Regions from separate parts of the Paenibacillus taichungensis genome, predicted to be linked through region 1. Evidence: riboswitches for the same ligand, from Rfam matches in the RefSeq annotation. Region 1 holds a riboswitch; the other holds the start of a gene.
What was found. Region 1 has a riboswitch for cobalamin ahead of metE (5-methyltetrahydropteroyltriglutamate--homocysteine S-methyltransferase). Riboswitches for the same ligand answer to the same signal wherever they lie in the genome.
Positions count from the first base shown of each region.

Region 2: another riboswitch for cobalamin. It lies ahead of ACR1R9_RS19975 (ABC transporter substrate-binding protein); the one in region 1 lies ahead of metE (5-methyltetrahydropteroyltriglutamate--homocysteine S-methyltransferase).

Region 1 is NZ_CP194720.1:6,515,043-6,530,887, forward strand. Features, by position in the region: gene ACR1R9_RS29390 (HAAS signaling domain-containing protein) at 1-385, opposite strand, end outside; gene ACR1R9_RS29395 (PadR family transcriptional regulator) at 378-707, opposite strand; gene ACR1R9_RS29400 (FAD-dependent oxidoreductase) at 982-2,526, opposite strand; gene ACR1R9_RS29405 (glycoside hydrolase family 3 C-terminal domain-containing protein) at 2,908-5,727, shown strand; gene metE (5-methyltetrahydropteroyltriglutamate--homocysteine S-methyltransferase) at 5,830-8,178, opposite strand; cobalamin riboswitch at 8,399-8,596, opposite strand; gene nrdG (anaerobic ribonucleoside-triphosphate reductase activating protein) at 8,851-9,360, opposite strand; gene ACR1R9_RS29420 (anaerobic ribonucleoside triphosphate reductase) at 9,357-11,318, opposite strand; gene ACR1R9_RS29425 (hybrid sensor histidine kinase/response regulator) at 11,692-13,332, shown strand; gene ACR1R9_RS29430 (LacI family DNA-binding transcriptional regulator) at 13,382-14,395, opposite strand; gene ACR1R9_RS29435 (cellulase family glycosylhydrolase) at 14,698-15,845, shown strand, end outside.
Region 2 is NZ_CP194720.1:4,422,562-4,438,406, reverse strand. Features, by position in the region: gene ACR1R9_RS20025 (ABC-2 transporter permease) at 1-378, shown strand, start outside; gene ACR1R9_RS20020 (PLP-dependent aminotransferase family protein) at 557-1,978, opposite strand; gene ACR1R9_RS20015 (DMT family transporter) at 2,099-3,037, shown strand; gene ACR1R9_RS20010 (hypothetical protein) at 3,078-3,386, shown strand; gene ACR1R9_RS20005 (Cof-type HAD-IIB family hydrolase) at 3,495-4,298, opposite strand; gene ACR1R9_RS20000 (lipoate--protein ligase) at 4,541-5,542, opposite strand; gene cobD (threonine-phosphate decarboxylase CobD) at 5,754-6,902, shown strand; gene ACR1R9_RS19990 (adenosylcobinamide amidohydrolase) at 6,883-7,701, shown strand; gene cbiB (adenosylcobinamide-phosphate synthase CbiB) at 7,746-8,726, shown strand; gene ACR1R9_RS19980 (histidine phosphatase family protein) at 8,717-9,364, shown strand; cobalamin riboswitch at 9,519-9,666, shown strand; gene ACR1R9_RS19975 (ABC transporter substrate-binding protein) at 9,867-10,871, shown strand; gene ACR1R9_RS19970 (FecCD family ABC transporter permease) at 10,868-11,914, shown strand; gene ACR1R9_RS19965 (ABC transporter ATP-binding protein) at 11,911-12,732, shown strand; gene cobT (nicotinate-nucleotide--dimethylbenzimidazole phosphoribosyltransferase) at 12,780-13,910, shown strand; gene cobU (bifunctional adenosylcobinamide kinase/adenosylcobinamide-phosphate guanylyltransferase) at 13,907-14,467, shown strand; gene cobS (adenosylcobinamide-GDP ribazoletransferase) at 14,464-15,354, shown strand; gene ACR1R9_RS19945 (cobyric acid synthase) at 15,427-15,845, shown strand, end outside.

The DNA.
Region 1 (15,845 bases):
ACAAACTGGCAATGGTGAGCCATACCGACCACAGAGTCAGTCCTAGCGGAATCGCGAGTATGATGTTCAAGAAAAAAAGTCCGATGGCCGTGAAGAAGTTGCGTGCAGCCCGATTCCCCTTCTTTTGCTGTGAACGCATTTCTTCGAATGTTGGCGCATAAAACGGATCAGATCCTGGCGTGTGTGCATCATATCGGTCACCTAACGCTTCTTTGGCAATCTCGATCGGATGCCCCAGTTCCCGTGCAATCTCTTCTTCTAGTCTTCCTTCTCTTAATCCCATCTCAAAATGCTGTTCATAATCAGCGAGCAATTCGGCCCGTTCCAGCGGGTCCATCGGTCTTAGATGAATCTCCATTGCCTGCATGAATTGTTGTCTATTCATTTGGGGTACCTTCCTCTATAAGATTTGCGACATTGCGCACAAAACTATTCCATTCATTCGTGAGAGTCTTCATATAGTCACGGCCGGTATCAGACAGTTTGTAGTACTTACGTGGTGGGCCTTCACTGGATTCCTGTAGGTAAGTCGTACAATAGCCGTCATTGACCAATCTCCGCAAAAGGGGATACAGCGCACCTTCCGCCACTTCAATATGCTGGGATACAGCCTGAGCCAGTTCGTAGCCGTAACGATCCTGGCGGTTGATCAGCACGAGGACGCATAGTTCCAGCACCCCTTTTTTGAATTGAATATTAACATTCACTTGGGTTCCTCCTTGTTGCTCTATCCAATCACTAGTGTGTATTGTTCAGTAGTCGTGAATTCATCATAGCACCCGGTAGTGTTTAATGCAAGGTAGTGATTTTAAAATAGTTCCGTATCACGATGTCCCGCTGAGTTGGACTAACTTCGTTTTCTCGCTAATTAATCTATAGATCAGCATACGCAAAACCCGAATCGGTTACTTCCGTCTGAAGACGGATTCCGATCCGGGTCTATGGGATGAAGGTATACAACGATGGGGGTATCAGCTTAGTTTATTCTTGTGCTTCCAGCATCTTAAGGTCTTTAACAGCAGGGCCTTCAATGACTTTGCCTGCGTAATCGAAGCGTGAGCCGTGGCATGGGCAATCCCAGGAACGTTCCCCAGCATTCCATTCCACTTCACAACCCAAATGGGTGCAGGTGGTATCCACCAGAAAGAGTTTGCCCGTCGGGTCCTTGTAGGCGCCAGCACGTTTACCATCATGGCGAACAACGGCCCCTTCATCGTTGCCGAGTTCTCCCGTGTTCTTGTGAATAATGCCGACTTTGCCAGAGATCAGCTCCGCGGCTACATTGACATTCTCTACAAGGAAGTTTTTCACACCAGGGTCTACCTTGAATCTTGCAGGATCGAATACAGCAGCGTAAGCGTTGTCGCGTCCGGTAATCCGGTCCGTAAGGATATGACCAGCCATCGTTCCTGTGGTCATGCCCCATTTGGCAAAGCCGGTAGCCACATAGACACGTTCATGTCGTCCTGTAATTGGCCCAATGTAAGGGACCTTATCGATGGAGATCAGATCCTGGGCTGACCAGCGGAAAGGGATGTTGCGAATGCCAAATGTTTCTGCTGCATAGCGCTCCAAATTTTCATAATGACCGACAGTGCAGATGCCCTGTCCGGTTTTGTGATTTTCCCCGCCAAAGAGGATGTGTTCCTTCCCTTTATGAATGACAGTACGCAGGGATCGATAGGGTTCATCGTCAGAGATATACATGCCACCGGCGAAAGGTTTCTGAGGTTCTACAACGACAGCATAGGAACGTTCAGCGTGCAGCCGTGAAAAATAAAATCCGGGGTCATAGACCGGAAAATGGGAGGCAACAACGACATGTTCGGCTGTTACGGATGGACCATTCTCATATGTACGCACATGTAGCGAGGCATCTTCCTCTACATCGGTTACCGTTGTATGTTCGTAGATGCGTACACCTTGCTTGACTGCGGATTCCAGTAAGTAATGCAAATAACTGAGCGGGTCAAAGCGAGCTTGTCCCGGCATCTTAATCCCTGCCCTGGACGGAACAGGGATGGGAAGGGGATCAACCCATTGACCAGGAATATTCAGCTTGCCATAGGCTGTCAGCTCAATCTCCAGCTTCTTGAGATTTTCCTCGGATTGAATGTAGACATAGGCATCTTCCTCAGCCCACTGGCAATCAATTTGTTTCTCTTTTACCAGATCACGCATCCACTTGGCAGCTGTTGCATTGCCTTCATAATACATGCGGGCCTGTTCTTCTCCAAAATGATGAAGCAATTCATCAAATATCACACCATGCTGTGCCGATACCTTGGCCGTTGTATGGCCTGTTGTGCCATCCAGTACTTTTCCGGCTTCAAGCACGACCACACGCATGCCCTTCTGGGCCAGCAAATAGGCTGTTGTAATACCTGCAATTCCTGCACCAATAATGGCTACATCGGCGGTTGTATCTTCTGTCAGTTTCGGATATTCATTGAATGGGTTTGTTGCTCTCCACAGCGATTCCGGGATGGAGGGCAAACCTGACGGGGGTTGTTGATGGTCACTCACTCGATTTTCCTCCTTCAATATTCTTCTTCATTGAGGACTACGCCTAGCTCAATAAGTACGTCATATCTATACTCCTATCCATGATTACCATACTGTGCCAGAATAAAACGATTGTCCGCATACTTTCCTGAGGAAAGTTCACATTTTCCTGTGAAGCCCCCCTGTTTTTTTTACTAAACATGCTATATGATAGATTTACCGAAACCGTTTTAGTAAACGAAATTAAGAGTTAACGATGACTCATAAAGTGCTTGTTCTAAAAGGTTAAATCTTCGAATTTTGAGGTCGGATACATCAAGAATTTCATCGTATTAATTTATCGGTAATGTATCCGCTATCATTCTAAATAAATCAATGAATTACCAAAGGAGATTCCATATTATGACCAACCAAACGAAATATCCTTTCCAGGATACAACGCTCGAACTGGATACACGTGTAAAGGACCTCGTGTCCCGACTGTCGGAAGATGAGAAAATCGAATCGATGCTGCAATATCAACCCGCAGTGGAACGCTTGGGTATCGCAGCATATAAACACGGTACAGAGGCAGCTCATGGTCTGGCCTGGCTTGGCGAAGCGACTTCCTTCCCGCAGCCGGTAGGGCTAGCATGCACATGGGATGCCGATCTGATGAAAGAGATCGGCTCCGTGATCGGAGACGAGGCACGTGTATTTTACAAACGCAATCCAGCAGTAAACGGTCTGACTCTGTGGGCACCTACGGTTGATATGGAGCGTGATCCACGTTGGGGTCGGAACGAAGAGGCTTATGGTGAAGACCCGGAACTGACGGCTGAGCTGACAACGGCCTTGGTTAAGGGAATTCAGGGCGACCATCCGAAGTATTACAAGGCAGTTGCCACGTTGAAGCATTTCCTTGCTAACAATAATGAAGTGGACCGTGGCAGTGGTTCATCGAGCATTGATCCACGCAACATGCGTGAATATTATCTGAAGGCATTCGAGAAACCGTTTAAAGAGGGCAGCGCACAGTCAATGATGACCGCGTACAACTCAATTAATGGTACACCAGCATTGCTGCATCCATTTGTAAACGAGATTGTGAAGGGCGAATGGGGCATGGATGGCTTCATCGTGAGTGATGCAGGGGATGTAATGGGGATCAAGAACGATCATAAATACTATGATTCCCACACACCAGGAACAGTAGAGTCCGTCAAAGCCGGAATTGACAGCATTACCGATGATGCGGATCTTTCGAAACAGGCACTGCGTGAAGGGCTGGAGCAAGGCACACTCACAATGGAAGACATCGATCTGGCGTTGTTCAATACATTCCGTGTGCGTTTCCGTCTGGGTGAATTCGATCCGGCTGAGGGCAATCCATATGCTTCGATTGGTGAAGAAGCAATGATGACGGAGAAAGCGAAGGCCCTGTCACTGAGAGCAGCAAGAGAACAAGTGGTACTGCTTAAAAATGATAAAGGCACACTGCCGCTGGATAAAACAAAATCCGGCAAAGTGGCTGTGATTGGCCAACTGGGCGGAACAGTCTATCGTGACTGGTATGCAGGCACCATGCCATATAGCGTATCCCCGCTTGAAGCGATCAGTGGCAAAGTAGGCGGCGACAAGGTTGCATTCAAGGATGGCAATGACCGCATTACATTGACTTCAGTGGCAAGCGGTAAGGCTGTCGGATTGGCTGAGGATGAGAAATCATCCATCATTGCTTCAGGGAATGCTGAGACATTTACAGTGAGTGACTGGGGCTTTGGCAGTTACACGTTGAAGGCAGACAGTAATGGGAAATACCTGACGACGGATGAAGAAACGGTTACGGCATCGGCGGATGAAGTATATGGCTGGTTTGTGAAGGAAGTATTCCATCTGTTGCCACAACAGGACGGAAGCGTGGGGCTGACGACTTGGAACGGTAAAACAGTAACGGCACCCAATAATGGAAACGATGCGTTTGCGGTATCCGAAGCGTTGAAATCTTTCGGTGCTACGGAAACGTTCAAAAAGGATATTGTGGTGAATGGATTGGAAGAAGCGGTTGCGGCCGCGAAGGAAGCGGAGACGGCGATTGTATTTGTCGGCAACAATCCGCTTGTAAATGGTAAAGAAGAGATCGACCGCCCAAGTCTGGACCTGGCTGAATCCCAGCAGCGTCTGGTTGAAGCCGTGTATGCAGCGAATCCAAATACCGTTGTAGTTATCGTGGGAAGTTACCCGTTCACGTCCAACTGGGTGCAGGAGAACATTCCGGCTGTATTGTATACATCCCATGCAGGACAAGAGTTGGGGAACGCTATAGCTGACGTATTATATGGCGATTATGCACCAGCAGGCCGCCTGAATATGACGTGGGTACAATCCGCAGATCAGCTGACCGATATCAGAGACTACGATATCATTCAATCCGGACGTACGTATCAGTATTTTGAAGGTGATGTACTGTATCCATTCGGACATGGATTAACGTATGCATCGTTTAAATACAGTAATTTGGAGCTGAACCCGGCCCAAGCTGGAGTCGAAGAGATCATTACTGTGCATGTGGACGTGACAAATACAGGTACGATCGCCAGTGATGAGGTTGTACAGTTGTATGTGCGTGCCGGACAGTCCCGTGTGAAACGTCCACTCAAAACGTTAAAAGGTTTCCGTCGTCTTCATATTGAAGCTGGAGCTACAGTAAAAGTCAGCTTCATACTGCCAGTTCAGGAACTGGCGATCTGGGATGTAACCCGTGATCGTTATGTGGTCGAAAGCGGCACCTACTCCATTATGGTGGGTAAATCTTCTGCCGATGTTCAGCTTGTTGCTGACCTGACAGTACAAGGGGAGACCATTCCTGCACGTAATCTGGGTGTGGCTACGCGCGCCGAGAATTACGATGCATACTTCGGTGTAGATCTGGATGAGAGCAAGGAAGGCGGAACTTCTGTCCGTGTGATTGGTAAACAAGGCTGGATTGCCTTCAAGGATGCAGATCTGGGCAGCAATGCAGCAGCGATTGAAGCTCGTGTATCATCAGAGCAGGCAGATGCGGTATTGGAAGTTCGACTGGGTGCACCTGACGGTACACTGGCAGGACGCGTGGAACTGGCACATGGCGAGGCACAGCAGTGGTCCACGGTTAAGGCAGACCTGAAAGGTGTATCAGGTCAACAGGATGTATACCTTGTGTTGTCCGCAGGAGTACGTGCCAGTCATTTCGAGATTCATTAAGTCGGATAAAAAGACCTTTCAAGATAAACAAATAGAATGATGGTAAATGATAAAAGCCTCCGAAGAAATTCGGAGGCTTTTATTTGCATTCACAAGCTTCGTTTAGATTGAGGAATCAGCGGTTACTCGTTCTCTTGCTGTACGAGCAGCGTCCACCATGATGCTCAATGCATCTACAACTTCGGCTTTACCACGTGTTTTCAGTCCGCAGTCAGGGTTCACCCAGAACAGATCTGCTGGCAGCACCTGAAGTGCACGCTCAATCATATTCAACATCTCGTCCTTGCCTGGAACACGCGGACTGTGGATATCGTATACACCGAGTCCGATGCCTTTGTCATACGTATTCTGCTCGAAGCTGCCTACCAGTTCCCCATGGCTACGGGATGTCTCGATGGAGATCACATCTGCATCCAGGTCGCTGATGGCTTCAATAATATCATCGAACTCGCAGTAGCACATATGGGTATGCACCTGCGTTGTTGGTTTTACGGTTGCAGTAGCCAAACGGAAGGATTCCACGGCCCATCGCAGGTACTCATCCCACTTGCTTCGTTTGAGAGGAAGTCCTTCACGCAGAGCTGGCTCATCGACCTGAATCATCTCAATGCCTGCTTGCTCTAGCGCTTCAACCTCGTCCCGAATGGCGCGAGCAATCTGGTAGGATACTTCACTGCGTGGTATATCCGAGCGGACAAAGGACCAGTTCAGGATCGTTACCGGACCTGTGAGCATGCCTTTTACCGGTTTGCTGGTCAGTGTCTGGGCATAGGCTGTTTCTTTTACCGTCATCGGTTCATTGAACAGCACATCTCCATAGATTACAGGTGGCTTCACGCAGCGTGAGCCGTAGGATTGTACCCAGCCATTTTTGGTGAAGGCAAATCCGGTCAGCTTCTCACCGAAAAACTCGACCATATCGGTACGTTCGAACTCACCGTGTACCAGCACATCCAGACCAATTTCCTCCTGGATGGTAATCCACTCCTGGATCTGTTCACGAACATAGGCATCATATTGCTCCGCATTCCACTCCCCTTTACGGAAGAGTGCGCGTGCTTTGCGCACATCCGCCGTTTGCGGGAAGCTGCCGATGGTTGTTGTTGGCAGCAGTGGGAGCGACCATTTCTGCTGCTGCAGCTCACGTCGCTCCTGGAATGACGCGTCGCGAAGCAGCTGCTCATCAGCATGCACCCCTGCAGGCGCACCACTCAGGCGTGTCCGTGATTCGGACTCGCTCAGCAGGCGCACCGCTTCGGTGCTCGCCTGGGCGCGGCGGCTGGCTTCCGCCAAAGCCGCTGCCTGGTCCGCCTGCTTCGCACCGCCGGACAACAACGTGCCGAGCGTCGCTATTTCCTCCAGCTTCTCGTCGGCAAAGGCCAGGGCATTGCGCAGTACCGGATCAAGCGCGCTCTCTTGAGCGGCAGTAACCGGTACATGCAACAGGCTGCAGGAAGGCTGAATGATCAGCTTGCCTTCGGCTGCGAATTCAGCTACCTGCTCCAGTAGCTTCGCCGTCTCTGCGAGATCGGCGCGCCAGATGTTGCGCCCGTCGATGACACCGGCGCCCAACCATTTATCCTGCGGGAAGCCATGCTCCCGCAGGCTGGCGAAGTTGCCTTCATAGCCGTGGACCAGGTCCAGGCCGATTCCGGCAACAGGCAGAGCTGTCACGACCGGATAAGCTTCCACCGATTCGAAATACGTTTGAAGCAGCAGCTTCAACTCCGGTGCAGCTTGTGCCAAGGCAGCATACACCTGTTGCAGCAAAGCCTCATCTTCGGAAGAGACGGCCAGCGTCAGAGCAGGCTCGTCGATCTGTACCCACTGTACGCCTTCTGCTTGAAGCTCAGACAGAAGCTGGGCGTATACGGGAACGAGGCGAGTGACGATTTCTGCGAAGCGTTCCGCGTCATAGCCTTTGGCGAATCGTACATACGAGTACGGACCGACAACGACTGGTTTACCTTCCAGCCCAAGCTCCTGCTTCGCTTCGCGATAGGCGGCAAGGGGTTTATTTTCAAGCAATGCAAATGCAGTATCATTATGAATCTCAGGTACGATGTAGTGATAGTTCGTGTTCAGCCACTTGGTCATCTCACAGGCTGTTGCCTGATCATTACCCCGGGCCATGGCGAAGTAGGTAGATACGGATACGGGTCCGCCTGAATGGTTAAAGCGCTCAGGAACGACGCCAAACATAGCCGATACGTCAAGAATATGATCATAGTAGGAGAAGTCGCCCACAGGAATCAGATCGAGCTGCTGTGCCTGCTGTTTCTTCAGATCCTGCAACCGAAGCGTGGTTAGCTCCTGATGAAGCGTAGATTCATCGTTTCGGCCAGCCCAGAAGGACTCCAGTGCTTTTTTCCATTCGCGTCCCGCACCGATGCGGGGGTAACCGAGGTTGGCTGTCAGCACTTGTGGCTGTTGTTGCTGTGATTGCGACATGTAAAATTCCTCCTCATTTATAATAAGTGAACTCATCAAGTTGAAGCTATTGTGGTGTGCTTCTTTTGAAAGCATCAAAAAAAGGCATTCCTTCCGATTCCATACCCCGAGAAACAGGCATCATGAATGACGACTGTGCACAAAGATAGAATGGGAAAGAACACCTGCTATAAGTAGTTGTAGCGGCTGCTCTAACACCTCCCTATCTTCCGTAGGTCATGCGATGCTGTCGAAACAGGCAGGTCTCCTGGCTTGCGGATCATGGCCATATGCATTCCTTCCCGGTGGTTGCACCAGTGGATTATATGCATAGACTCCCCGTATACAGTGGCGGGACCGCGACGGACTTAAACCGTGCTTCCCTTTTAAGCCTGACCACGCATGTAGCGCGGTCGGCACCTGTTTCCGTGTGCAGAAATGTGCGTACACATCTCCGGCTATGAAATTGGCGACCAAGCATAGATGATAGATTGTATCATGATGCAATCGTCGTATACTTGCTCTTCTGCTACCAATCATAGACGATAACCAACGGGCTTGCAACATATATCATTAATCCGATCGGAAATAAAATAATGTTCTATTAAACCTTGATTTATTGGTAGATTTGGCTCCTTAAAATGAAGCAAATCATCGCCCACGCTGTGCTTGATTTCCCTAAATAAAAAAACGTTACCATGCATCTAACTGCATGGTAACGATTGTCTGGTCTGCCATTGTTGCACCCACATTAACGATGCGCTGATTACGACTGCCGCGAAAAGGAAGAGACACATCACGCTCAGCTGCGATATAAGGCCCATCGATAATGACGTCGCATAGCCGGGATAACTCCGCCCGGGACGGGTCTGTAATCAGTTCCTCATACACAAACCCCGTGTAGGCCCATACAGTCAGATCAGGTCGAGCAGCCCGAAGCTGCCGAACCCAGGAGGCGCATTCTGCGGCAGAGAAAAAAGGATCACCTCCGCATAACGTTACCCCTTCCAGCAAGGGATGTGAGGTCACTTCATGCAAAATCTGCTGCTGCCTCTTCTCCGTAAAGGGTTCGCCTGCCCGGAAGCTCCATGAGCCGGGACTGAAACAGCCCGGACAAGCGTGGCGGCATCCGCTGATGAACAACACGGCACGCAGGCCAGGCCCCTCATTCACTGATTCCGGGATGTAACCATACAGATTCACCGATGTTTCACCCGGTCTCTCACTTCGGCCTGCTTCGCGCCATTGAAGCGCACTTTATAGTCACCGGTCAGATATCCCGTAACCCGGCGCAGTCGCTGGAAATGCACATGGTTTTCATGAGCCTCACATCCGGGACATACATCTCCAATAACGCCTTCATAGCCACAGGACGGACAGCGGTCAATCGGGTGATTAATGGAGAAATACCCGATGTCCTGGGCAAGCGCGTATTGAACGATTCGTTGGAAAGCGGCGGTATTGGCCCTTACATTCCCGTCGAGTTCGACATATGAGATCGCTCCGGCATTACATAGGGAGTGGAAGGGAGCTTCCAGTTCAATCTTGCGATAGGCAGGAAGCGAATGATAGACCGGAATGTGAAATGAATTGGTGTAGTATTCCCTGTCGTTGACCCCTGCAATGCTGCCGTATCGCTCACGATCGATCTTGGTGAATTTGCCGGATAGGCCCTCAGCGGGCGTAGCGAACAAGGTGATATTCAGGTTATGCTGCTCACTCATCCGGTCGCAGAACTCTCTCATCGTACGAATGATATTTAAGGCTTCTCGATGTACATGGAGGTCTTGTCCATGGTGACGGCCATATAGAGCGGTCATACATTCAGCAAGTCCGATAAAACCAAGGGATAACGTACCATGTTTCAACAGATCGGCCACCGATTCATTCGGAGCCAATTGTTCACCGCCTTCCCATACTCCTTCCCGCATCATGAAGTCCGATGCTTTGGCAGGTTGGTTCATCTGAATTCGATACCTGTGTAGCAGACCGTCCGTAGCATTGTGCATGACCGATTCCAGCGCAGTATAGAAGCCAGCCCGGTCAGCAATGGCTCTCGCTCCCTGGCAGATCCCGTATCGAATGCCGAGCTTGACCAGATTGATGGTATTAAAAGACAGGTTCCCTTTGCCGCTCTGACGATTGCGTCCGAAGCGATCAGCCAGTGTGCGTGTCCGGCATCCCATCGTCGCAATGATCGTATCGGGATCTTCCGGTTGATAATAGGGCAGGTTGAAGGAAGCATCCACATTGACAAAGTTCGGATACATGCGCCGTGAGGAGCAGGTCACAGCAAGCCGGAACAAATCATAATTCGGCTCTCCTTCAGATTGGTTAATTCCATGCTTGCACTGGAAAATATGTTGTGGGAACACGGGAGTTTCTCCGTTACCCAGTCCCCGAATGGTCGCTTCCAGCAAAGACCGAGACACGAGTCGACCTTCGGCTGAAGTGCACAGTCCGTAGTTCAGCGAAGTGAACGGAATCTGTCCCCCAGCACGACTGCTCATGGTGTTCAGATTATGGATCAGGGATTCGGCGGCCTGTTCGGTCTCCAGTTCCGTTTCTTCACAGGCAAAGGCAAAGGCTCGAGGACACTTCTCCTTTGCTTCATCGCTATCCAGATGCAGTTGCTCATCCTCAATTGAGGTGATTTCCCAAAACAGCCGTTGTCCCTTCCGGTAATGCTTACGGAACGAACGCTTCACATAAGGTGCGAGATCCCAATCGATTTTATTGGCGGATACCCCGCCGTACTGGCTGTTCTGTTGGGATTGAAAAATAATGGCTACCAATGCCATGGCAGACATGATTGTCTGTGGTGTACGAACCGAACCGTTGCCGGTATTGAATCCGGAGGCCAGCAGCCGGTCAAACGGAATAAAGATACAGTTGGTCGTACCAAGGGCATACTGATCCAGATCGTGTACATACAGATCGCCGTTCTCCACAGCTAGAGCGAGCTCCTTAGGCAGCACATGACGCAGAGCATGCCACTTCGCGGTCTCCGAACCGAGCCTGCTCATCTTGCCGCTGAATGAGTCTCCGTTCAGATTGGCATTCTCCCTCAGCGTATCGGCATCTTCAGCACCAATAATTCGTCTTCCCAGGTCAGATAGCAGATCGGATGCCGGTGGAGAGGCATACTCAAGCATGTTCATACCAGTTCCTCCTAAATAATAAAATTGAAATGTATGGGATAATGTCCATTCATTGAACACTACATGTAGAGTTTCTTTATCCATTTATAAACTATATATTGTTATTTAGGTGTGATAATGATCACATGGGAGAGGCTGGTCGACTGTCATGATTTATAGCCCTGAGTGATAAAGGTTTTCAAAGCTGGAGGGTAAGCGTATAATTTCTATTTACCGTGCAAGTTCAGTTGACGATGCTTGAAAAAAAGGATAGAAAACTTTATATATGAATAGTTTGTGACAGCTGTTTCGGAATATTTGAACCCTCGTTAATCGATTGAATCATACTGTGGAATACGGATTTGAAATGCAGCTAAGACAAGAGGGGTGAGTCATGGGAACGGTAAGCATTACAAGGGGCTTCTATGAAAATATACAGGAAGCCGCGTCCCATATTGTTGACGTATTAAGCGGAATCTTAAAGGTGAACACCATCTTCGTTGCCACGAATGATGGCGTGACCAATGTTATTATCGAGGCTTTTAACCGTGAGGAAGAGTTGATCGCCAAAGGTAGTGAACTTCCATTTGAAGCTTCATATTGCAGCCTGGTTTTAAGAGATAAGGGCAGCAGTCTGATCATCACGGATACATGTGAACATCCTCTTACGAAATCAATGGACGTAACAAGCGGACTGGGCAATCGTTTCTTTGTGGGGATTCCCATCATGCGGAGGTCCGGGGAAACGTTCGGTACGATCTGTCTGATGGATGATCCTGATTATGTGATCAGTGAAACGGATATGAAAACACTGCAAGCCATGGCCGTTTTTCTCGGGTATGTGGTGGATCTGGAAGATACGCTTCAAGTTCAGGAACAGAAGCTGAATGATTCGGAGCAATTACAAGAGCAATTGCAGGCAGAGAAGGAACGTGCGGAGTCTGAGGCGATGACCAAGACGCAGATGCTGTCGCTGATGAGCCACGAGATTCGTAATCCCCTGAACGGCATTCTGGGATTAACCGACCTGATGCGTACACCGGATATGTCGGACGAGCAGACAGAATATGTGAATATGATTGAAACCAGCGGTAACATTCTGCTTTCCCTGTTGAATAACATGATGAGTTTTAATAACGTCAATGACGCAGGCAAAACAGTCGTACATGATGATCCATTTGATCTGGTAGCGACGATTGAGAATACCGTTTATCTCTATGCGGGACTGGCGCTGAGCAAGAACATTGAGCTGGGATTGAACCTTGATTTGAATGTGTCCCAGGTTTTTGTCGGGGATGAAATCAAGATCGGGCAACTATTGGCCCATGTCATTCAGTATGCTATAGATTCAACACGGACAGGCTCGGTATTGATTACGGCAACCGTAGATGGTGGAGATGCAGAGGATGAGGGTATCCTTCAACTCCAAGTGAAATACACCGGACGCATGTTGTCTTCGGATAATAAGCTTAGAGCAATTAACAATTTGGACGGAAATATAAGTACACAGAAGCTGGTTGGAACCAATCTCGGACTGGCAGTCAGCCAAAACCTCGCCATCCTTATGAATGGCCGTATTCAGGTGCATGGCATGGGAGACAAGGAGACAGAATTCGAGATCTGCCTACCGCTCCGCAGACATTGGGAACTGCCTCAGCTTGCCAATATACAGCATCGACTGAAGGGCAAAAAGGTGCTGCTTGCCAAGGACCCTGACATTCTGCAAGGGGCTTCGTCCCTGATGCGCAGATGGGAGATGGATGTGCATATGACCTCGGTTACGACAGAAGCGTACGACTGGATACAGGATGGCTTTAAGCCTGACGTGGCCGTTGTGGATATGGGACTTCTGGAGGGCGGTGCTGTGGATTTTGTACACAAGCTGAAGCGCCTGGTTACAGATTCACCGGTCATTGTTCTGATTCCGTATGGTATGCATATCGATCCGCATGAAGCGGAAGTCTTTGATGCGGTCCTGACTAAGCCTGTGAAGCAGGCTGATTTGTTGAATGCGTTAAGCATCATTGTGCATTAAGAACATGAGAAAATATATTAAACTAGGCGCACCTGTCACAGGTGCGCTTTTATGTTGTTATTTTGAAGGAAGATGAAGCTCGAACAAGCAGCTCCGAGTCGACTTTAAATACACGTTTATCCTGAAATTCATTCGTATTCATCGTATCAATCATCTTCTCCATAAGAATAGCCCCCATCGTATACTTGGGCTGGTTCACCGAACTTAGCGTAGGATGGATGTATTTGCTGATTCGATTGTTATCTACACCTACGATAGCCAATTGCTCGGGAATGCGTATTCCGTATTCCGTACATGCTTTGTATACACCTAGCGCCATCTCATCATTTGCTGCATATACAGCGGAGAAGGACAGGCCTTTGTTAAACAATCTTTTGATGGCCTCGTACCCACCTTCCTCATTGAAGTTCCCATTCTCGATCAGTTCGGGACGGAACGGAATCTGATGATTGCGCAGGGCCTTCAAGTAGCCTTCTAGCCGTTCATAGCTGTCGATCGCTTCAGGATAACCGTTTAGGAAAACGATATTCCGATGTCCGGCCTCAACGAGATGCTGAACAACTTCCTGGGAAAATTTCACGTTGTCTGTATATATACACGGGATCTGATCATGTTCAATGTATTTACCAACGATGCCAATACGATACCCCTTATCTGCAAGCTGGAATAATTCCTCATCCGCCAGCATGGGAGTGATAATGATGACACCGTCAATGGTCCGATCGAGTAACAAATTAAGATAATCGACTTCTCGCTCTTTCAGGTTATGGGCATCACATATAATGACCTTGTAATGGCGAGCGTAGGCGATGTTCTCAATGCCTTTAATAATTTCGGCATAATAGGAGTTGTTAATATCCGGAACGATGACGCCAATCGTCATGGTTCTCTGTGAACGAAGATTCTTGGCTGCTGCGTTGGGGTGATACCCCAGTTGCTCTATGGCGCGCATCACCTTATCTTTGGTCTTGGTGCTTACTTTGCTGTGCTGATTAATGACCCGCGATACGGTTGCCGGGGACACACCTGCAATGGCAGCTACATCAATGATTTTGACATCCATATTCTTCACAACTCCAAATAAGTGATTGACAATTAATTCAAATTCATTATAATTCCAATTGAAAACGATTACAAGTTATAACCGTTTGAAACAATAATTGGGGATAGTGGAGAGATAAAGGGTTTAATATTCAATAAAATGTAATCGATTTCACCATCCCTTCACTTGTGATAAATAGCGGACATCCATGGATCATACCCCCGTATACCCGCTGTTTATATAGCATTATCGTTACCCGTCGTGAGTGCTGCATCCTGGTTCAGTCATACCTCAAGATATGACCATTTAAGGGAGGCGTCAACATGTTGAAGAAGAGCACTATCATGCTGTTGTGCAGCTGTCTGCTGCTGGGCCTGCTGGCTTCGGCCGTAGGTTCACCGAAGGCCAGTGCGGCTTTTGGATCAGGGGATTTCCTGAAGGCTAACGGGACGGTTGTCCGCAATAATTCGGGATCAGGCAATGTGGTAAATCTGCGTGGAACAAATTTGGGTGGCTGGCTGCTGCAGGAAGAATGGATGACGCCCTCTGGAGCGGTAGATGAGTACACGCTGCGTCGCACGTTGACGAATCGTTTTGGGGAATCGGGTGCACAGAGTCTGATCAATGGATATCAGGACACCTGGATTCAGGCTGGTGATCTGGATAACATCAAGAACTGGGGCATGAACGTTGTGCGTGTGCCGATCTATTGGGAGGATTTTATGAACACCAGCGGTGTCATGAAGCCTGATTCGGTTACGTTCCGCAAACTGGATTGGCTGATTGATGAAGCGGGCAAACGAAACCTGTATGTCATTCTCGATCTGCACGGTGCACCGGGAGCAGCTTGTCCATGGCATTCCTGCGGTCAGGAAAATTCCAACCAACTGTGGACCAATTCTACATACCAGAACTGGACTATTCAGATCTGGGAACGGATGGCAACACGTTACAAAGGCAATCCAACCGTTGCTGCGTACGACTTGCTCAATGAACCTCTTGTGACCATGGGAACGGGTGAAAATGCTGCTCAAATCAAGCAAAAGATGGATTTCTATGACCGGATGTACAAAGCCGTCCGTGCCAAGGATGCCGATCACATGATCATCATCGCGGCATTCTTCGACTGGTGGGCAGCTTCTCCACCAACGACTTATGGGTGGACGAATGTGATGTATCAGACGCATCATTATCAATTCACGGATTATAACAACTGGGATTTGACCAATTCGGAGATGGATCGCTGGCTGAAAGATATGGCGTCCTATCAGAAGAATTGGAACGTTCCGGTGTTAGCGGGCGAGTTCTCGTTCGGTCAGGATGATCTGACCGAGAAGTGGCTATCCGGTTTGAATGCACTGAATGCTTCATGGACGAACTGGAGTTATAAGGTCAAAGGGGGCGGAACTTGGGGCTATTACAATAATAACAACAACCCGGCGCCGAACCTGAATACCGACAGCGCGGCAAC
Region 2 (15,845 bases), 2.1 Mb from region 1:
GCCATTCTCTATACGCTTTTTGGAGTTTTCGCTTCGTCAGGAGCTCACTGGCTTGTTAACTTTCTTTTTCCTGAACTGAACAAGCCCGACTTATCGGTGCTGGACATCCTGATTTCGGTTGGAATGGTGCTGGTTTTAATTTCAATCTATATGCCTCTTTTTTACGCCCTTAGTAAAAAGGGAGCGGGAATAATTAATACGGTTTTCATGATCGTTCTTATTATTTTAGCGCAACCTGTTGCCTCGCTCATGAATATGGCAGGCGAGAACGGAATGGCTCGTGCTTCGGTTTATGTTTTTGTTTCAATTTGCATTCTTCTGTTGTTCATTGCCTCCTATTTTGTAACGGTCCGTCTGTTTGCAAGGAAGGATCTATAGGAAGAATGGAGAGGGATTTCAATAAAAAACAATGATCTAACTAACTTTATCAGTCGAGAACAGAAGCAGCCCAAAAAGTCGCCATACGGCGACTTTTTATGTTACAGAAGATTTATAATTTGCGACCTGCTAGACAAGCTATCGTTAATCTGCAAATGCAGATTTTGCAAAAGTGTCATCACGTATTTTCAGCTAATGCAATGAGTCTGCTCATGCCTTCCCTGATTTGCTGCTCGTGAGCATAGGAGAAGGAGAGACGCAGTTTGCGACTGGCGTTCGCATCCGATGGATCGAATACCGTTCCCGGTACAAAAGCGACGGAATGTTCCATGCATCGGTGAAGCAAGTGCCCCGTATCTATACCTTCCGGAAGCTCCGCCCAGATGTTGAGTCCACCCTCAGGACGAGTCCACGTCCAATTGGTTTGTTGAAGGCACTGTTCCATTACTTCCATCCGCAGTTGAATGGCGGTACGCAGCTTGGACAAGTGCTGGTGCATGCGTGGCGACTGGAAATAACGAAGGAACAGCTTCTGATTCAGCAGAGGTGATCCGTTATCTGTCAGTGCTTTTACGGCCTGTAATCCTGGCATGAATCGGGGGCGGCACATTATGGCGGCAATCCGCAGACCCGGCACGACATATTTGCTATAGCTGCGAATATAGAGTGTATGCCCTGTAGTATCGTATGTGAAGATTGGCGCAGGAGGTTTTTCCTTGAAATAGATATCATAGGTGCTGTCGTCTTCCACCAGAAAACATCCGTACTGTTCCGCCAATTCAGGCAGTTGTTTGCGCTGCTCAGTCGGAATATTGATGCCCGTAGGGTTTTGGAAGGTCGGCGTCATATAAAATACTCTTGGCTTTTCCTGCTTCATCAGGCGTTCAATCTGTTCTAAATCGTAGCCATCAGGATGAATATCCGTAAAAATTAACTTGGCACCCTGTTTGCGAAAAATTTCCATCGCAGGGCCGTACGTTGGCCTCTCCATGAGCACACGGTCACCGGGTCTGACGAGACTTCGGGAGATTACATCAATGGCCTGCTGTGCACCTGAAGTAATCAGCACTTCATCTGCCGAGATGTAGAAACGTTCCTTTGTCGTCAGATGGCTTGCCAGGGCACTACGTAGCTCCAGATCTCCCTGAATAGTGGAGTATGTGCCAAGCAAACGAGGGTAAAGATCCAGTAAATCCCGCATCAATTCTCCCCAATATCGGTTGGGTAGCAGGGCGGGGTCGATCAATGACTTGGAAAATTGGTACTCCGCCTCAAGGGATTGCACGCGGGCAAGTGAATCCCAATGCAGCCAGGCAGACACGGCCGGGTCATCGGCCTGATCGGTCACGGGAGAAGGGTCAGCAGGACTGACATAATAACCGGACTTATCCTTGACGTAAACGTTCCCGCGTTCCTTTAATTCCTGATAGGCCTTAAAAACGGTGAGACGATGTACACCGAGCAGCTCGGACAGGCTGCGCACGGACGGCAGTTTCTCATGCTCTTTCCACTCTCCGGCCTCGATCCGTACAACCAGATAATGTACCACTTGCTCATATAGTTTCAGGCTGTTATCTGTCATCAACATGGCTTTGCCCACCCGGCTCACGCTCCTTTTGAACTCCATTGTAACAGCAAACGGGAACTAACTGTTCTGTTTTATTCATTCTGTTCTGTAGACAGTGCTATATGATGGAGAACAGATGAAGGAGGGGCTAGCATGGTTGCAGTAGCATTTACCGTAATGTGTCTTATTTTTGGAACAACGTTTCTAGCGATTAAAATTGGCGTGGAGGCAGGCATGCCACCTTTTCTGTCGGCCGGACTGCGCTTTATCATTGCAGGTGCTCTAATGTTTGCATGGATGTGGATGAAAGGGAAAGTGAACCTGTCTTTATTATGGCGGAAAGAGATGCTCTTGACGGGGGCGGGACTGACATTTGGTACGTTTGCGACCTTGTATTGGGCTGAACAATATGTGAGCTCCGGTGTTGGTGCGATTCTGTCAGCAACAGGTCCACTGATGATTATGGTGATGCAGACAGCGCTGTTGCGTCAAAAAACGTCTGCACGCATGATTGCGGGCTGCCTGATTGGTTTTGCCGGAGTTATCCTCGTTGTATTGCCTGGTGTATCCATTGGTGGTAATTCCCTGTGGTTATGGGGCTGTATTGCCGTATTGGTGGGTGAAGTCTGTTATTCGGCAGGTGCGTTGTACTCCAAAAAGGTCATTAACCAGTTTAAGGAGGCTAGTCCTGTAGCAATCAATGCGGTTCAAATGATGTACGGAGGTTTGCTGTTATCTGCGCTTTCGGCGGTGACCGAATCGTGGAACACAACTGGACTGGATTGGATGCCAGCGGTATCATCTCTGATCTATCTGACGGTAATCGGTTCGATGGTCGGGCACAGCTTGTTCTACTGGATCATGTCTCGTACCAACCCGTTATTCCCAGCGACCTGGTTATACATTTCTCCTCCGATTGCGGTCGGGCTTGGGGCGGTTCTCTACAATGAACATGTAAGCTGGATTACATGGTTAGGCGTTGCGCTGATCGTTTCAGGTTTGCTGGCGATGAATGAGAAAGTGATGGGGTGGCTTAAAAAGGGAAAACGTACAACTTCATTGGGTCAGACTTCCAAATCCATGGTAAAATAGGGAATATATATTTTACGCAGGAATGAGGCGAGTCATCCATTTGAATAGACAGGGGCTCGGTGCTGTTTTATTGTTTGCGGGAATCGTGCTCTATGGCATGATACATATTGGGACCATAATGCATTTACCTGACGTAACGATCTGGTCCAATCAGTGGGGGCGTTATTTGCAATCTGCTTTTGAAACGGGTGGCATCATTGGACTTATTTTGGCCATTCTTTTATTCATTATAGGAGTTACGCTCCTGCTCCCTTGGCCATTAGCCGATTTATCCCAAGGGAGATTAATGAAGGAGATCAGTGAGCGGAATCGTGAATTTGACGAGAAGTATGGTAATCAGAATAATTAACAGTTTTATCACAGAAACAGCCCTGCACAAGCGATTCATCACCGTGCAGGGCTGTTTCATTGTATCTTGAAATAACATGTTTTATATAGATTTGACTTCTTAAAAAGCTTACTCTGCGTTCAGCACAAACTTCTCAATCACTTGCTTCACGCCGTCTTCGTTATTGCTCGCGGTAATGTAATCTGCCAGCTCTTTCAGAGCAGGGATGGCATTCCCCATCGCTACTCCAAGACCAGCAACTTCCAGCATCTCATGGTCATTCCAGGAATCCCCGATGGCAATGCACTCGCTCAATTGGTGACCGAAGTGATCTGCCAGGAAGGTGAGTGCATGGCCTTTCGTTCCTTCGCGGTGCATGATTTCAAGGAAGTATGGCTTGGACTTGGTGATGTGTACTTCTGATCCGAGCAGTTCGCGCAGGGCAACCGCAACCTCATCGAGGTAATCCGGCTCATCGATGATGAGCAGTTTCGGTGTTTTTTGCTCGATCACTTTGATGAAATCTGGTTCAATGTGGTACTGAGTACCATTCAGTTTGGCGTAGTCACGCAGCTTGTCGTTTTCTTCACGGGCATACAGCTTGTCGTCAATGTACGTTTGCAGGTGCAGATTATGCTCCAGGCAGTAGTCGTATAATTTGCGGGAAGCGTCCTGTGGAACGTAGCGCTCGTAGAGTACTTTTTCGTCCAGCAAGTTTTTCACCAAAGCGCCTTGATACGTAATGATTGGCACGTTCAGCTTCGTTTGACGAGCGAGTGCTTGGGCAGAAGCATAAGCACGTCCAGTTGCCAGTGTTACAACGACACCATGAGCTACCGCTTGTTCCAGGGCAGTCTGTGTTGCAGGCGTTACTTCCTTGTTATCGTTGATCAGGGTATCATCAATGTCAATTGCGATTAATTTGTAGGTCATCTGTGTTTCTCTCCTTTTTTATCTGTATCTATAACAACGAACGAATAGATAGCATTACACGAGGCCACTCCGACTGCAGATTCATCTTTCGATCGCTGTTATCCCCGGATTTTATTGAATCCATTCCCCAGAGGGGAAATCCGGGGATAAAGGCGAACGCTTCGCTTCTTCAGATTGATTCTGCCTTCTCCGTTAACGTGTAATTCTGGAATTCGTTCTAAAATTATATTCACATCTTAATTTTATTCTTCAAGGAAAATGAGGCCAATAAAGTCCTCCAGCTCCAGGTTACCGAAGTAATGTTTTACATCCAGACCCTCAAGTGCAGTACGCACCTCAGATTCCTCGTAACGCTTGCCACGCAGCATATCTTCGATATCTGCTACATCGCCTACGCCGAAGAAATCACCAAAGATTTTGATATCTTCAATCCGTCCATCTTTGATATTCATGCGCAAATCGATGATGCCGACAGGGAATTTACGGGTATGCTTCACATTGCTTTCTGGAGAAAGCCCGTAGTTCCAGTCCCAATTGTTATAACGCTCAGCAGAGATTTCGTTGATCTTGTCCCAGTCTTTCTCTGTGAGTTCATATTGAGGAACATCTTGTGGCTCCATACGGAAAATGTGGCGCAACAGCTCGTCCCGGAATTGTTCTATGGTCAGATTGCTGTCGATAAGATCACGAATATTCGCAACACGACTGCGTACGGATTTGGTGCTCTTGGACTTGAACTTCTCCGGATTAACGTTGAGTGAAGCCTGTACGTGGTCGAGGTTCAGGTTGAACATCAATGTGCCGTGACTGAACATACGGCCACGCGTAGAGAATTGGGCGTTGCCCGAAATTTTCTTCTCTCCGACTTGCAGATCGTTACGTCCCGTCAGTTCGGCATTAACTCCGAGCTCTTGCAGGGCTTCCACCACAGGCTGCGTGAATTTGCGGAAGTTATGGAAGGATTGTCCGTCATCTTTGGTAATAAAGCTGAAATTGAGGTTGCCCAGATCGTGATAAACGGCTCCGCCTCCCGAAAGACGACGTACGACTTGAACACCGTTATCCTGAACATACTCAATGTTGATCTCTTCAATGGTATTCTGGTGTTTTCCGATAATAATGGACGGGCGGTTGATGTAAAACAGCAAATAACTGTCATCCATCGGCAGATGCTTCAGAATGTATTCCTCGATGGCGAGGTTTACAGAAGGATCTGTAATGCCCTGGTTATCAACAAACAGCATGGTCATTCCTCCATTAATGTATGTGAGGGATGTATATCCCTTATGTAGTGATGCTTTACGGAATCGAAATTCCTTCTCTATTGTAAACGAATTGTCGAAAGGACACAAAGAAATTGAAGCCGCAAAGGGCTTGAATAGTCAAATCAGGATTGACCCCTGGCTGCCACGACATCCATAATAAAAAGGACATGCAGAAAGGATGACGGACAGGATGACCGGTTTAATTGAAGTTTTCGGACATGGCGGTGATGTGGAGACGGCCGCGGCACGTTTTGGAGGGAATCCTGTGGATTTCCTCGATTTTAGCGCAAACATTAATCCTCTGGGTCCACCACGGGAAGTGCTAAAGGCTCTGGAGCAAGGAATGCATACGGTACTTCGTTACCCCGATCCGGGTCATCGGGCGTTCAAAATGTTGCTTAGTGACCGACTGGGTTTAACCCCGGATCACATATCTGTGGGTAACGGGGCGGCGGAAAGCATGGCTCTAATCTTACTGGGACTCGCGCCTCGTAGAGTAGGTACTGTAGAGCCCGGCTTTTCGGAGTACAGCACATTATCCAGACAATTTAGAGCAGAAGTCCACCGTGTTCAAGGACGGGAAGAACTGGACTGGCGAGCAGAACCGGAAGATATTGAGAAGCTGATGGAGCGGGTGGACCTGCTGTTCCTTGGACAGCCCAACAACCCCAATGGGGTTCAGTATCCGGTGGACGTTCTACAAAGGCTTGCTCGTAATGCAGAGACAACAGGCACAATATTGGTTGTCGATGAGGCATTTATCGATTTTATTCCTGAATCACAGCGGCAATCGCTTGCATCCAACTTGAAAGAGTATCCGCAAGTGATCATCATTCGTTCCATGACCAAGTTTTATGCGATTCCAGGCCTGCGTCTGGGTTATGCGATGGGGCGTCCCGAACTGATTCGTGCCATGACAGAGAAACAGGTCACCTGGAGTGTGAATGGACTTGCACTGATCGCAGGAGAAGCCTGTCTACGCAGTGGGGAAAATTTTGAACAGGAGACATTGGCACTGGTGTCACACGAGCGAAAGAGATTAACGGAAGGTCTGGAAGCTTTGGGATGTAAGGTAACGCGAGGGGAAGCGAACTTTATACTGGCAGCTCTTCCAGAACCATGGACAGCGACATCCATGCAGGCTGCTCTCGGTGAACGGGGAATACTGATCCGAAGCTGCGCGATGTATCCCGGACTTGGGGAACGACATGTACGTTTTGCGGTTAAGGACGCAGAGGCTAACGGACGTATGCTGGAAACCATGGGAAGCGTAATTACGCCTAATCCGACAACCGGGTTAGAGGCAGGGGGACAAAGCGATGGCACTGCCATTCTATAATTATTACTCCCATGTACTAAAGGACCAGAACGAATACAGATCTTCTGTGTGGCCTGGATTACATGTCTCCGCACATGAGCGGCATATTAAAGCGTCCAGTCCTTCTGCTGTAACAGCCCTTTCCAGTGCCGTGTATGGAGGGGGCATGATTGAACTGGATCGTATATTCAACATCTATGTGGACAGACATTATCGCTGTGACGATCCACCACGTGATATTGCTGATCTGTTGAGTGAATGGCAGGAGCCACAGGATCAATGTGCCGGTCTTCTGACTGCGGTTCGATTGGAGCACACAGCGATCCAGGAATACGAAAGTGATGATTTCGGATTACTTTGCTGCACTACAGCAGGGGTATCCAATGCTGCACGGGCAGGTTCTGCAAGAACCGTATTTGATGCTGCGGGGAATAAGATGAGCAATGGGACGGTGTCCCAGAAAATTGGGAAGGTTTCGGCTTCAACCTATACTCCCGGTACGATCAATATCATGTTGTGGATGAATGGGCGTATGACTGCTGGAGCGATGGTGAATGCCATTCAGACTGCGGTGGAGGCGAAGGCCGCTGCGTTAGCTGATTTCGGTGTGGCGGATTCAGAGAATGGTCTGACTGCAACCGGAACAACAACGGATGCCATCGTACTCGCGGTAAGTCAGGCTGATGTAAATAAACCGCTCATCAGTTACGCCGGGACGGCTACAGTCATGGGTGCAGCGATTGGCAGGCTGGTGTATGACACAATAACGGAAAGCCTGCAAGCCGCGCAGGAGTGGAAAGAGAGGAATAACAAGCAATGACATCTCTGCTGCATCAATGGGCTTCCTGGCCGATCTGGACGGGAATGGCTGGAGCCTGGATTATTATAGGAGCATACATATTGGATCGCTGCATCGGTGATCCACGCTGGATTCCCCACCCGGTGATTGGCATGGGAAAGGCCATCTCTGCACTGGAGCGGGCGATAAGGTCGCGGGTGGACTCGAACCAGGCTCTCAAAAGAGCTGGCGTTGTATTTCCCCTTTTGATTGCAGGCGGTTCTTTTGCACTGACTTGGGGATTAATCTATGTGCTGGGTCTTATTCATCCCGCTGTTTCGGTTGTGGCAGAAGTGGCGCTAATAGCAACCACCATTGCCTCGAAAGGTTTGAAGGATGCAGGCATGGAAGTTTACCGCCATCTGAGTCAACAGGACTGGCCTGCGGCGAGACGTTCACTGGGTATGATTGTAGGACGTGATACGGCTCATCTGGATGAACCGGAGATTGTACGGGGAACGGTGGAGACTGTGGCGGAGAATATCGTGGATGCTATCGTCTCTCCACTGTTCTATGCCCTGATTGGTGGTGCACCCCTTGCCATGGCCTATCGGGCGGTGAATACACTGGATTCCATGGTAGGTTATAAAAATAAAAAATATCTGCATCTCGGCTGGGCGTCTGCCCGTCTGGATGATTGGGCCAATTGGATTCCCGCGCGGCTTACCGCCTTGCTGTTGATTATAGGAGCCTGGTTCATGAAGATGGATGCCAGAGGGGCTGCACGTATGGTGTCCCGGGATGCACGACTGCACCCAAGCCCAAATAGCGGTTTCCCCGAGTCGGCGGTGGCTGGAGCGCTGGGCATAAGACTTGGCGGGCATAACGTATATCACGGCGTGGCTTCATTTCGCGCATATATGGGCGAGCCTACAAGGCGGATGGAAGCAGAAGATATTGTACGAACAACACGGCTTATGTTCTGGTCGGCAGGTTCTTTTGTTTTAGTATGTTGGTTGGTCACCTTAGGGATATGGTCTGCTGGAGGTGCACTGTTATGGAGATAGAAGCTGGACCTAGTGGCATGCAAAGTCGTGAGCTTATTTTGATACGTCACGGGACAACGGCGTGGAATTTGGAAAAAAGATATCTAGGGCATTCCGACATCGGACTGTTGCCCGGAGCAGAGCAGGAGCTATCTTCGCTGCGTGAGCAATTCAGCAATATCACATGCGAAGCCCTGTATTGCAGTGATCTGCTGCGTTGTCAGCAGACACTTACACACATTGCGCCGTCCCAAGCGGGACAGGCCAAGCTTGATCCCCGACTAAGGGAGATTGACTTTGGTCAGTGGGAGGGGTTGACCTACGATCAGCTCAAGGACAATCCGCAGTACCGAGACTGGATCGATGCGCCCCAGGAGGTAACGCCACAGAGTGGCGAGCCTTGGACAGCATTTACTGCGCGGATTGATTCATTTCTGAAAGAGAGTCTGATGTCCTTTTCACCAATACTGCACTCTCGCAGCTTAAACGTGCCAAAGATAGCCGTAATTACACATGGCGGTGTTATTCGTTATATGGTATCACGTCTCATTCCAGATCAAGGATTTTGGGATACGCAGGTGATACCAGGACAAGCGATCAAGATCCGGCTGGATGGTGATGGGGACAACTGGGTTGGAACCAGATTGACTTTTCCGTAAATCGGGTTGTAAGGATGTACAATATAACCTATAATCACAACAGAAGTGTGACTTAGCAAGTGCGTTATTGATGGAGGCTCAACAAGCTCTAGCAAGGATGCAAGATGCTCACTTGAATGGTTGAACAATATTAGCGACCAAGGGTCCCGCGTGCATGCAGCAATGTTTCATGGGTTCATATGAGGCCATGAACGGCAAACGGGTGAAATAGGGAAGCCGGTGTAAATCCGGCACGGTCCCGCCACTGTAAATCAGGATGAATTCCTGTAAGTCAGGTTACCTGCCCTGGACGTATAAACCGGTGTTCCTTCGAGGAAAGGACAGCGTTTCGGGCAGTTCTCTGTGCATATACAGCGCCAAGCTGACCATGCATAGATCGCCACATGCGAGACGTCATCCCTGATCCTGACCCAAGGATTGGGGATTTTATTTTTTCGGAACACAAATTCAAGCGGAATTGGGACAGGAGCACTACTCACTAGAATGGATAGAGAAGGGGAGAATGAACACAATGAATTTCAAGACATGGAAAGGCGTAGCGTCACTGCTGAGCGCAGCGATGCTGGCACTGACGTTGGCCGGATGTGGTACAACAACAACGAACGAGGGCACAGGAACCTCGCAACCTGCACAGGAGCAATCCCAGGAACAGGCGCAGACAGATCTCAAAACACAATATCCACTCACGGTTACAGATGCTACGGGTGAATCATTTACCTTTGACAAAGCACCAGCCAAAATCGTATCTGTATCTCCAGCTGAAACGGAATCCCTGTTCGCACTCGGATTGGACGAGCAGATCGTAGGGGTATCCGACTATGACGATTATCCGGAAGCAGCAACAAAGAAACCAAAAATGGGCGGCATAACAAAGCCTAATGAAGAGTCTATCATTGCGGCTGAAGCAGATATCGTATTTACAGGTATCTCGATGAGCGAAGAGTCTGTTAAGAAACTGCGCGATCTGGGCATTACCATTTTCAAAACAGATCCTAAATCAGTGGATGATGTGATGAATAACATTGAAACATTTGGTAAAATCACGGATCATCAGGAAAAAGCACAGGAGATCACCACTCAGATGAAACAAGATGTGGCTGATGTAACTGAAGCTGTGAAGGCAGTTAAACCAGAAGAAAAGAAAAAAGTATATGTTGAGTTCTCCCCAGGCTGGACTGTGGGTAAAGGCGAATTCATGGATGAATTGATCACACTGGCCGGAGGAAACAACGTAGCTTCCGACTTGACTGGCTGGAATCAGATTAATGAAGAGAACATTATTGCTTCTAACCCGGACGTCATTCTGTATGCGAACGATGTTATTGATGAAAATTCCAAAACATTGGATCAAATCATCAAAGCACGCAGCGGATGGGATCAAATCACGGCTGTGAAGAACGATGCAGTCATCGGTCTAGATGCCAACCTGTTAAGCCGTCCGGGACCACGGGTAACCCAAGGTCTGAAAGAAGTAGCCAAAGCGATCTACCCTGATCTGTTCAAATGAGTAAAAAGCTGGCAGTGTACGGAACGGCCGGAATTGTGCTGCTTGTGTTAACCGTGCTCATCTGCACGGGCATCGGTTCGGTTGCCCTGCCTGCCTTGGACATTGCAGGCATCTTGCTTCATCGCATTCCCTGGCTGGGCGACTGGATTGTTCCTGACTGGAATACAGCAGCAGAACAGATTATATGGAAGGTCAGATTCCCACGTGTACTGCTTGCCGTGCTTGTAGGTGCATCGCTGGCGATTGCCGGAACTGGATTCCAGGGGGTTCTTCGTAACCCTCTGGCTGATCCGTTTACCCTGGGCGTATCGTCCGGTGCATCGGTAGGTGCGGCTTTTCTGATTTTTTTCGGATTGCAGTATGCACTGATTGGGATCTGGACTCTGCCACTGGTCGCGTTTCTGACGGGAGTAGTCACACTGTGGTTTGTGCTGGCCCTCGCTCGTGAGGGACGCAAAATACCGACACACAGCCTCATTCTGGCTGGCGTGGTCATGCAAAGTTTCCTGGGAGCCGTAGTCTCCTTCCTGTCGACCATGTCGAAGCAGACAATCAATGAAATTATATACTGGACGATGGGAAGTCTGGCACTGCGTGGGTGGTCGTATACGGCCATCCTTTTCCCGTATTTTGTGCTGGGGCTGATTTTCCTCTGGAGCCGTGCGCGTTCGTTGAATGTGCTTGCCTTGGGGGAACGACAGGCTGCTCATATCGGGGTTAAGGTGGATGGATTGAAACTGTCGGTGTTAGCTGTGGGTACGCTGCTTACCGCAGGCGCTGTCTCCGTATCCGGCGTGATTGGCTTCGTCGGCTTGGTCATTCCGCATATTCTTCGGCTCATTGTCGGACCTGATTATCGCTTGCTGGTGCCTTTGTCAGCGATTGGGGGAGCCATCTTCATGGTCTGGGCAGATACGATTGCACGCTCATTGCTGGCTCCAACCGAAATTCCGCTGGGTGTGGTTACGGCTTTTGTTGGAGCGCCATTCTTTGCGTATCTGCTGCACCGGAACAAAAAGCTGCGGAAGGGGATGATGCCATGAGTACATTCATGAAAACAGACCTTACCAAGAGTCGGCCGATGATAGAAGTCAAAGAAGCTGGTAAAATGTATGGTAACCATCGGGCTCTGCATGCGGTGGACTGGCAAGTCACAGAGGGTGAATGGTGGGGCGTTGTTGGTCCAAACGGCAGTGGAAAATCGACCCTGCTTCAGCTACTTGCCGGAACCGAACAGCCGAACGTAGGCAGCATACAGATTGATGGACGCGACATTTCCTCATACACCCGTAAAGATCTGTCGCGCATGATTGCTGTCTTGCAGCAGGATGGACTGCCGGCCATCTCTTATCCCGTAAGGGATGTTGTCGAGATGGGACGTTACCCTTACCAGAACTGGCTTGGCAAAGAATCGTCGGATGGAGCAGCGGTAGTTGATAAGGTGTTAGAGGAGTTGGGTCTGAGTGACATGGCCGAACGACCTTTGGATGCACTGAGTGGCGGGCAACGGCAGCGGGTTGCGCTTGCCAAAGTCATGGCTCAGGAACCCAGGCTATTATTGCTGGACGAGCCAACCACCTTTCTCGATATCAAATATCAATTGCAATTCATGGAGTTGTTATCAGCGTGGCGTCAAAAAAATCATATTACGATTGTGGCGGTGCTGCATGATCTGAATCTGGCCGCGCAATTTTGCGATCATATTCTGGCGCTGCGTGACGGGACTTGTGTAGGCAGTGGCACACCCCATTCGTTGATGACGGAAGAGAACATTCGGGAGATCTTCCGGGTGAGCCCGGCCATGGTGAATCATCCCGACAATGGATTGCCACAGCTTTTGCTAAGACGAGAGAAGAAATGAATGAGGCGGGGGAGACCCCATATTTTGATAAAGGAAGTGCTGGCTGTATGAATAATGAACAGGTGTTGGAACAGTTAATGGGTCGGATCGTGGGTCCACATGAGGCAGTTGCGGCTGAGGCTTCCGCGCATGTGGATGCATTGACGAAGCCTCCCGGCAGTCTGGGCAAGCTTGAACAGCTAGTTATTCGTCTGGCGGGAATCACCGGTGAGGCTCGGCCTTGCTTTGATCGAAGAGCTGTCATCGTTATGGCTGCGGATCATGGGGTGGTTGAAGAAGGGATTAGCGCTTTTCCTGCTGAGGTAACGCCGCAGATGGTCCTGAATTTCCTGGCAGGGGGAGCGGCTGTCAATGTGCTTGCGCGCCACGCTGGAGCTCATGTGATCTGTGTGGATATCGGCGTGAATGCGGATCTGGATCATCCAGAACTGGTCTCCCGCAAAGTCCGCAAAGGAACAGCCAACATGGCGAAGGGTGCTGCAATGACCCGGGGCGAAGCGATTGAGGCCATTCTTGCAGGAGCTGAAGTGGTCTCCACCGAGGTTGCGAAGGGAATGCAGTTGTTTGTGACCGGAGAGATGGGGATCGGGAATACAACTGCTAGCGCTGCGGTGATGTGTGCATTAACCGGAACAGCACCTGCTTCAGCGGTTGGCCGGGGAACAGGCGTAGATGATATCGGTTTGCAGCGCAAAGCCGCAGTAGTCAGCCAAGCCCTCAGCGTGAATGCTCCGAATGCAGACGATGCACTCGATGTACTGTGCAAAGTGGGCGGACTGGAGATTGCTGGACTGACAGGCGTGATTCTCGCTGCTGCTGCAAACGGATGCCCCGTTGTCGTGGATGGATTTATCTCCACCGCTGCCGCGTTGATTGCGAGTCAGCTTGCTCCGCTCAGTAAAGAATACATGATTGCTTCCCACACATCGCATGAAAGTGGACATGCAGCGTTGCTGCGTGAGCTGGGTCTAAAGCCCATGCTGGATCTGGACATGCGACTGGGTGAAGGTACCGGAGGCGTTCTTAGTCTTCATCTGATTGATGCATCATGCCGCATTCTGAATGAGATGGCGACATTTGCAAGTGCGGGTGTATCTGGGGGCACCAACGAGACTCAACCTACGGAGTCTTCATCAGCTTCTGCTGATTCCTCTGTACAAGGAGAGGTATCCTCATGAGTGTACTCGTGACAGGCGGGGCGCGAAGTGGCAAAAGTTCGTTTGCCGAGCGTCTCTGTATGCAGCGATCCTCTGAGGCTTGGTATGTCGCTACGGCTCAGGCTTATGATGACGAGATGCGCGAGCGTATACGCCTGCATCAGAGCCAGCGGGATGAAGCAGGATATCTATGGCATACGGTGGAGGAACCGCTGGCATTGCCTGAGTTAATTACACGCATGGGAGAGTCCCATACAGGTACGTCTGCACCGACCGTTCTGGTAGATTGTCTGACACTATGGCTCAGCAATGTGCTGTTAGCGCATGAACATGAACCGGTGCAGGTGCTGTACGATCATATGGACGCGCTGATGGTGGCCATCCAGTCGTACCCGGGTCTGCTCGTGCTTGTCACCAATGAAGTAGGGGACGGTATTGTGCCGGAGTATGCGCTGGGCAGAAGATATCGGGATCTGGCGGGCATTCTCAATCAGCGGATTGCAGCGATTTGCCGCGAAGTTTTTCTGGTGACAGTAGGTATTGCGATTGAGCTGAAAAGCAGGGAGTATCGTTTATGAGTAAAGGCGATCTTGAACAAAAACATGCGGCTGCGGCCGCTTTTCAATTTCTATCCCGGTTTCCGGTAAAAATGCAGCTTGATTTCGCCCCGCCATTATTGCGGGAAAGTGTAGTGTATTACCCGCTGGTTGGTGCGATCATCGGATTATGCGTTTGGCTGGGCGGAGCCCTGACGGGTGCACTGCTTCCATCGTTTCCCGCAGCGGTGTTAACCTTGACGTTATGGGTATGGCTAACCGGAGGCCTTCATTTGGATGGCTGGATGGATACGGCAGATGGGCTGCTTAGTTATCGCACCCGTGAGCGAATGCTGGAGATTATGAAAGACAGCCGCGTCGGGGCCATGGGCGTGATCGCCTGTGTCCTACTGTTGATGATGAAAGCGTCATTGATTGCTGACTTTATCGCACGTGGCAACTGGGCTTATGGAGCTTTGCTTATCCTGCCGATGATCTGGAGCCGTTGGTTCATGGTGTATGCCATGGCGGCCTGGCCGAATGCCCGCAAGGACGATGGACTCGCTGTCCTGTTCAAGGGATTGGGGGAACGGAGGGAAGTCCAGCGTGCGCGCAGCTCCGCGGTTGGGCTAACCATTCTGGCAGGTGTGATCACATGGGCAGTGGTATGGATCTTCCAGCCGGAGACAGCCATGTTCCAATTACTGGCGACGGAGAATGGATTGGGGACGTTACCATGGTGGCTATATCCCGTTGCAGCCATCATTGTGGTGCCACTGGCTGGTTATGTGATTGGCAAATTCGTTGCCGGGCGTATCAGCGAAAGGCTGGGTGGACTTACAGGGGACACATATGGAGCCATGAATGAGCTGCTTGAGGCCGCACTGCTAACGGTACTTAGTCTGTTACAGGGATTCTTTTTGATATAACGCTGAGAGTGGTGGTGAGGGAACGTGGAAGATACTTCTGCACAAACGTCCGAACAAAAGGCAGCAGTATTAATGCTGCAAGGGACGGCGTCAGATGTGGGAAAAAGCGTAATTACGACGGCTTTATGCCGAATATTCAAGCAGGATGGCTTCAGGCCGGCTCCGTTCAAATCACAGAACATGGCACTGAATTCTTACGTCACGGAAGACGGCAAGGAAATCGGAAGAGCCCAGGGAGCACAAGCCGAGGCATGCGGCATTGAAGCGACAACGGATATGAATCCAATCCTGATCAAGCCGGTTCGGGATATGCATTCTCAAATTGTCGTGCACGGTGTGCCTCTTACACAGATGAGTGCGTGGGATTACAGGCAGCATTTTCTACCCGAAGCCAAACAAACGGTCATGGATGCACTGAATCGGTTACGCGCGACATATGATATTGTGCTGATGGAAGGTGCAGGCAGTCCTGCGGAGATCAATCTGAAGGA